2 regions of the Micromonospora aridisoli genome follow, and region 1 is predicted to be linked to the other one. Evidence: riboswitches for the same ligand, from Rfam matches in the RefSeq annotation. Region 1 holds a riboswitch; the other holds the start of a gene.
The links. Region 1 has a riboswitch for thiamine pyrophosphate ahead of thiE (thiamine phosphate synthase). Riboswitches for the same ligand answer to the same signal wherever they lie in the genome.
Positions count from the first base shown of each region.

Region 2: another riboswitch for thiamine pyrophosphate. It lies ahead of SM447_RS26560 (ECF transporter S component); the one in region 1 lies ahead of thiE (thiamine phosphate synthase).

Region 1 is NZ_JAXCFK010000004.1:502,913-506,115, forward strand. Features, by position in the region: gene SM447_RS11815 (ThuA domain-containing protein) at 1-710, opposite strand, end outside; TPP riboswitch at 1,061-1,170, shown strand; gene thiE (thiamine phosphate synthase) at 1,165-1,791, shown strand; gene thiO (glycine oxidase ThiO) at 1,785-2,960, shown strand; gene thiS (sulfur carrier protein ThiS) at 2,951-3,151, shown strand; gene SM447_RS11835 (thiazole synthase) at 3,157-3,203, shown strand, end outside.
Region 2 is NZ_JAXCFK010000016.1:75,176-78,378, forward strand. Features, by position in the region: gene SM447_RS26555 (ABC transporter ATP-binding protein) at 1-1,277, opposite strand, end outside; gene SM447_RS26560 (ECF transporter S component) at 1,376-1,966, opposite strand; TPP riboswitch at 2,039-2,144, opposite strand; gene SM447_RS26565 (permease) at 2,345-3,203, shown strand, end outside.

The sequences.
Region 1 (3,203 bases):
TGGTCGTGCCCCATCGCCCCGCTGCCCGGGCTGTAGCTGCGCTCGTCCAGCGAGGCCAGCACCTGCACCTGACGGGCGCGGGGGTTGGTGCGGAAGTTGTACCACTCGTCGTAACGGGACCACCGGTCCGGCAGGTGCCGCGTCGACTCGTGAGTGGTGTCTTCGACCTTCACAGTGGCCGTCTGGTTGGCCGGGTGGCTGTTGAAGTAGGCACCGACCAGTTGGCCGTACCAGGCCCAGTCGTACTCGGTGTCGGACGCGGCGTGCACGCCGACGTAACCGCCACCGGCGCGGATGTAGCGCTCGAAGGCCGCTTGCTGGCTCGCGTTGAGCACGTCACCCGTGGTCGACAACCAGATGACCGCCTTGAACCTGGCGAGGTTGGTGTCGGTGAAGGCGGCGCCGTCCTCGGTGGTGGTGACCGTGAAGCCGTTCGCCGTGCCGAGTTGCTGGATCGCGCTGATGCCGGCCGGGATCGAGTCGTGCCGGAACCCGGCGGTCTTGGAGAAGACCAGGACGGAGTACGGCTCCGCCTGTGCCGCGGCGGCTGAGACGGCCGGGCCGGCGGGCTGGGCGGCGGTGGGGCCGGCGGCCCGGGCGGTGCCGGGGCCGGCGATCGGAGTCGGTGCGGCGGCCAGAATGAGTACCAGGGCGAGTAGCGCCACGGTCACTGGGGCGAGCGGTGCTCGCCGCCGACGGGGTCGGGGCACGAGGATCTCCTCTGTCGGTGGGGCGGGTCGGAGTGGGCGGCGGTGGTCACTCCGCGTCGGTCCGACCGCCCATACCTGACGAGCGAGGTCTGGGTGGCGACAAGCCGATCCGATCACTCAATTTGTGTTCGTGAATGGGTTTCGGGCAAGGCGAACTCTTGTAACGGTTTGGTAACGGCAACTTTGTTTATTGGTGTGAGTCACTCCATATCGGATCCTTTTTCGGTCATCGTGCCGCTGCGAGTCGGATCAGCAACCCGCTCCGAGTCGGCATGACCGGGCGCCTTCCGCCCCAAGCGAGGGCGCGGGACGGGCTTGGCGGAGCCGGCGAAACGACGTACGGTGACACCCAACGAACCCACGGGAGCCCGGTGCACCGGGCTGAGAGGGGGGCTGTGAGCCCCCGACCGTCGAACCTGATCCGGGTAATGCCGGCGCAGGGAGGAGTGTTGCCGTGCCGTCCCTGGGACGACTGCATCTGATCACCGACACCCGACCCGGGCGGGATCCGCTCGCCGTGCTTCGCGCCGTGCTGCCGGTGGCGCACGCGGACCTGGTGGTGCAGGTCCGCGTCGAGGACACCGCGACCGACCGTCAGGCGTACGAACTGACCCGGCAGGTGCTGGCCCTCTGCGCGCCGTACGACGTGTCCTGCCTGGTCAACGACCGGCTGCACGTGGCGCTGGCGACCGACGCCGCCGGCGGTCACGTCGGTGCGGACGACCTGCCCGTGGCGGCGGCCCGGAGGGTGCTCGGCCCGTCGGCCGTACTGGGTGCCACCGCGCGGGAACCGGCGCAGGCGCTCGCGGCGGTCACCGCCGGGGCCAGCTACCTGGGCGTGGGTCCCTGCCGCGCCACCAGCACCAAGGACGGACTGCCGTCGCCGATCGGTACGGCCGGGGTCCGGGCGGTGGCCGGTGCGGTGGACGTGCCGGTGATCGCCATCGGTGGGGTGACGGCGGCGGACGTGCCTGAGTTGCGGGCCGCCGGCGCGTACGGGGTCGCGGTGGTCGGTGCGCTCTCCGGAGCCACCGACCCGGCCCGTGCCGCCGCCGAACTGCTGCGGGGGCTGACGTGTTAACAGGGGGCCCTTCCTCTACCGGAGGCGTTAACAGGGGGCCCTTCCTTGCACCGGATGTGGCGGTGGTGGGGGGTGGGCCGATCGGATGGGCGATCGCCTGGCGGTGCGCCAGCCGCGGGTTGCGGGTGGTGGTGCACGACCCGGCACCCGGATCGGGCGCCTCGCACGTGGCCGCCGGGATGCTGGCGCCGGTGGCCGAGGCGTACTTCGGTGAGCGGGAGCTGACCCGGTTGCTCACCGAGTCCGCCGGCCGTTGGCCCGGGTTCGCGGCCGAGCTGACCGAGGCGACCGGCACCGACATCGGCTACCGGACCGAGGGCACGCTGATGGTCGGGCTGACCGCCGACGACCTCGCCGAGGCGCGCCGACTGTGGGCGTACCAGCAGGGGCTGGGGCTGCCGGTCACGCCGCTGCGCCCGTCCCAACTGCGCGAGCGCGAGCCGGCGCTGGCTCCCCGGGTGCGTGGCGGCGCGCTCGCCGCCACCGACCACCAGGTCGACCCGCGTCGGCTGGTGCCGGCGCTGCGACTGGCGGCGGAGCGGGCCGGAGCGGTGCTGGTCGCCGAGCCGGTGCGGCGGCTGGGTGACGTCACCGCCGGTGTGACGGTGGTCGCCGCCGGCTGTGGCACCGCCGCCCTGACCGGCCTGCCGGTCCGCCCGGTGAAGGGGCAGGTGCTGCGGCTGCGCGCGCCCGGTGGCGGCCCGCCGAGCTTCCGGCACGTGATCCGGGGTTACGCCGACGGCGAGCACGTCTACCTGGTCCCCCGGGACAGCGGTGAGGTGGTGATCGGCGCGACCGTCGAGGAGCGGTCCGACCTGGACGTCTCCGCCGGTGCGGTGCTGCGGCTGCTGCGTGCCGCCGTCGACCTGCTGCCCGAGATCGCCGAGTACGACCTGGTGGAGACGTTGGCGGGGCTGCGTCCGGGCACACCGGACAACGCCCCGATGCTGGGCCCGTTGCCGGGACGCCCGGACGTGCTGGTCGCCACCGGCCACCACCGCCACGGGATCGTGCTCACGCCGGTCACCGCGGATCTGATCACCGATCTGGTCACCGGGGGAGACACCCCCGATCCGCTGCTCGCCCCCTTCCCGCCGGATCGGTTCGCCGTGGTGGCCGGTGCCGGCAGCACCTTCCATGACTCGACGGAGGACGACTCGTGCAACTGACGGTGAACGGCGTCGGACGCGACCTGCCCGACGGGGTGACCGTGGCCGACCTGGTCCGGGACGTCACCGGCCAGCAGCGCGGTGTGGCGGTGGCGGTGAACGGCGAGGTGGTGCCGCGTACCGGCTGGCCGGCGACGGTGCTGCGCGGTGGCGACCGGGTCGAGGTGCTCAGCGCCGCCCAGGGCGGGTGACCCGGATGGACGAGTCGACCGGCTTCGAGCTGGCCGGTGTACGGTTCGGCTC
Region 2 (3,203 bases), on a different contig from region 1:
TCCTGGCCGAAGGTGGGTTCGTCACAGATCAGCAGGCGGGGCGCGGTGGCCAGGGCGGTCGCCACGCTCAGCCGTCGGGCCTCGCCTCCGGAGAGGGTGTACGGGTTGGCGGCGGCGAGCCGGCTCAGCCGAAGTCGGCTCAACAGCTCCGTCACCCGGTCGCGTACCGCGGACTCGGACGTCCCGGTCCGCCTCGGCCCCAGAGCCAGTTCGTCGAAGACCGTGTCGGTGACGAACTGGTGCTCAGGGTTCTGGAACACCGAGCCGATCCGGCCGGCAAGCGCGGGTGCCCGCCAGCGGTGTGGCGCGGTGTGCGCGTCGTCGCCGGCCAGCTCCGGGCTCGCCGCCAGCCGCCCGCTGCCCGGCTTGAGCAGCCCACCGAGCAGCAGCGCCAGGGTGGACTTCCCGGCGCCGTTCGGTCCGAGCACGGCGAGCGCCTCGCCGGCGCGTACCGTCAGGTCGGTGGCGGCCAGCCGGGGCGGGTGGCCGAGCCGCTCGGCGGTGAGCAGCACCTCGCCGGCCGGGCCGGCGGCCCGGCGTGGCGGGATCTCCCGACCGGGTACCCAGACCCCTTCGGCGGCGAGTGCGTCGCCGTGGGTGGCGAAGACCGCCTCGGGTGGGCCGTCGGCGCGGACGCCGCCGCCGGGTTCGAGCACCACGACCCGGTCGACCAGGGGCAGCGCCTCCGCCACGCGGTGCTCGACCAGGATCAGCGTGGTGTCGGCGTCCACCGCCCGGGCGAGCGCCGCCCGAATGAGCGCGGCGCCCACCGGGTCGAGGTTGGCGGTGGGCTCGTCGAGCAGCAGCAGGCCGGGACGCAGCGCCAGCACACCGGCCAGGGCGAGGCGCTGCTGTTCGCCACCGGAGAGTGCCGCGGTGGGCCGGTCCCGGTGGTACGGGAAGCCGACCCGGTGCAGCGCCTCGTCCACCCGCGGCCAGATCCGGTCGGCCGCCACCCCCCGGTTCTCCAGCCCGAACGCCACGTCGTCACCGCTGCGGGCCATGACGAGCTGGGACTGCGGGTCCTGGAAGACGATGCCGACCCGGTCCCGTGACTCGGCGGCCGACCGGCCGTCGATCTCGATCCTGCCCTCGTGCTCGCCGGAGTCCTCGGGCAGCAGCCCGGCCAGGGCCGCCAGCAGGGTGCTCTTGCCGGCCCCGGACGGCCCGAGCAGCAGCACCCGCTCGCCGCGCTCCACCCGCAGATCCACCCCGCGTAGCGCCCACGCACGCCGCCCGGCGTGCCGCCACCCGAACCCCCGCAGCCTCACCCCCATCCGTGCCTCTCCTTCCCTTCGTTGATCATGAGGTTGACGGTTGTTCTGGAGATCGAGAGCGCCGTCAACCTCATGATCAACGCGATCATTCGGGGGTGTCAGACGAGGGGGCGGTCGCGGCCGGCGGGGAAGCGGTCGAGGACGCCGGTGCGGGCCAGGGCGCGGGTCAGGGCGTACGCGCCGGCGCCGGCGATCACCGTGGCGCTGACGATGGTGAGCAGTGCGTAGGGGAGGCGGTAGGTGGCGATGTCGCGTCCGGCGTTCCAGTAGACGAAGTCGAAGACGGCGGCGCTCAGACCGGTCAGCGCACCGGCCAGCAGGGCGATCGGCAGCCGGTACGAGCGGTAGCGGAAGGCGGCGAAGGCCAGCTCGGCACCGACACCCTGCATCAGGCCCTGGAGCAAAACGATGCTGCCCCACTGGCTGCCCAGCAGGGCCGAGATGATCGCCGCCAGCAGCTCGCAGTACAGCGCGGCGCCGGGCTTGCGGATGACCAGGCCGCCGAGGACGGCCGGTACCAGCCAGACGCCGTAGATGAGCGTCTGTGCCGGCGGGAAGAAGCTGAAGGCGCCGTCGGTGGCGCTCCACACCACGCCCCAGGCCCAGAAGATGACGCCGAAGGCGACGGCGATGACCGAGGCCACCACGATGTCGATGGTGCGCCAGCGGCTGCTGTCGGTGGTCTTCATGATGATCGCTCCCAGTCCAGTTGCGAACCAGGCAAGACGCACGCCCCGTCCGGCGACGCCGAACGGCGGCGGGCTGGAGGTGGACCGAACTCCCTGCGCTGGCATTACCCAGATCAGGTACGGAGGGTCTGCGGGCGGACCCGCACTCTCAGCGCTGTGCGCTCCCCTGTCGGAGGTGTTGTCTGTCCCGCCGACGCTAACACCACTGAAGATCCACCGGCAATGTGATCTTCGCAGGTCACGACGGGTCTTCGTATCGGGTGGTCGGTGGTGGCGGGGGAGTCCGCGGTCCGGGCAATTCTGTGACATCCATCGACGTCACCCTGCGCCGGACGGTAATCTCAGGCCGCCGATCCGCCACGGGCCGAAGGACGACGGGTGACCACAGACACTGACCGGGCCGTGCCGGCCGGCGAACCGCGCGGCACGTCCTCGGGCGGAGGCGTCGACACCGAGAGCCGCCCGCCCGAACCCGCCGGTGGCGAGCCGCCCCGGCGCTGGCTCGGCGACCGGATCGGCTCCGTGGAGGTCCTGGCGGGGCTGCTGATTCTTTTGATCATCTTCCGGGAGCCGCTCGCCGCGGCCCTGGACGATCCCCGCCTGCAGACCTGGACCACCGTCTTCGTCTCGATCATGGTGCAGGCGGTGCCGTTCCTGGTATTCGGAGTGCTGCTCTCCGCGGTGATCGCGGTCTTCGTACCCCGCTCGTTCTGGGCAAAGGCGTTGCCCCGGCATCCGGCGCTGGCGGTGCCGGCGGCCAGCGCCGCCGGAGTGGTGCTGCCGGGCTGCGAGTGCGGGTCGGTGCCGATCGCCGGGTCACTGATCCGGCGGGGCGTCACGCCCGCCGCCGCGCTGGCGTTCCTGCTGGCCGCCCCGGCGGTCAATCCGATCGTGCTCACCGCCACCGCGGTCGCCTTCCCCAACAATCCCGAGATGGTCGTCGCCCGGGGCGTCGCGAGCCTGATCGTCGCCATGATCATGGGCTGGCTGTGGTTGCGGCTCGGCCGTACCGAGTGGATCAGGATGCCGCGCCGGCCGGAACTGGACGACGCCTCCCGAGGCCGGGCCTTCTGGGCGGCGGTCCGCCACGACGTCACACACGCCGGGGGCTTCCTGGTGCTCGGCGCGATGGCCGCCGCCAGCATCAACGTGCTGGTGCCGGAGCGGTGGTTGCAGACCCTCGCCGACAACGCGTGGCTGTCGATCCTGGCGCTGGCGCTGCTGGCCGTGCTGCTCT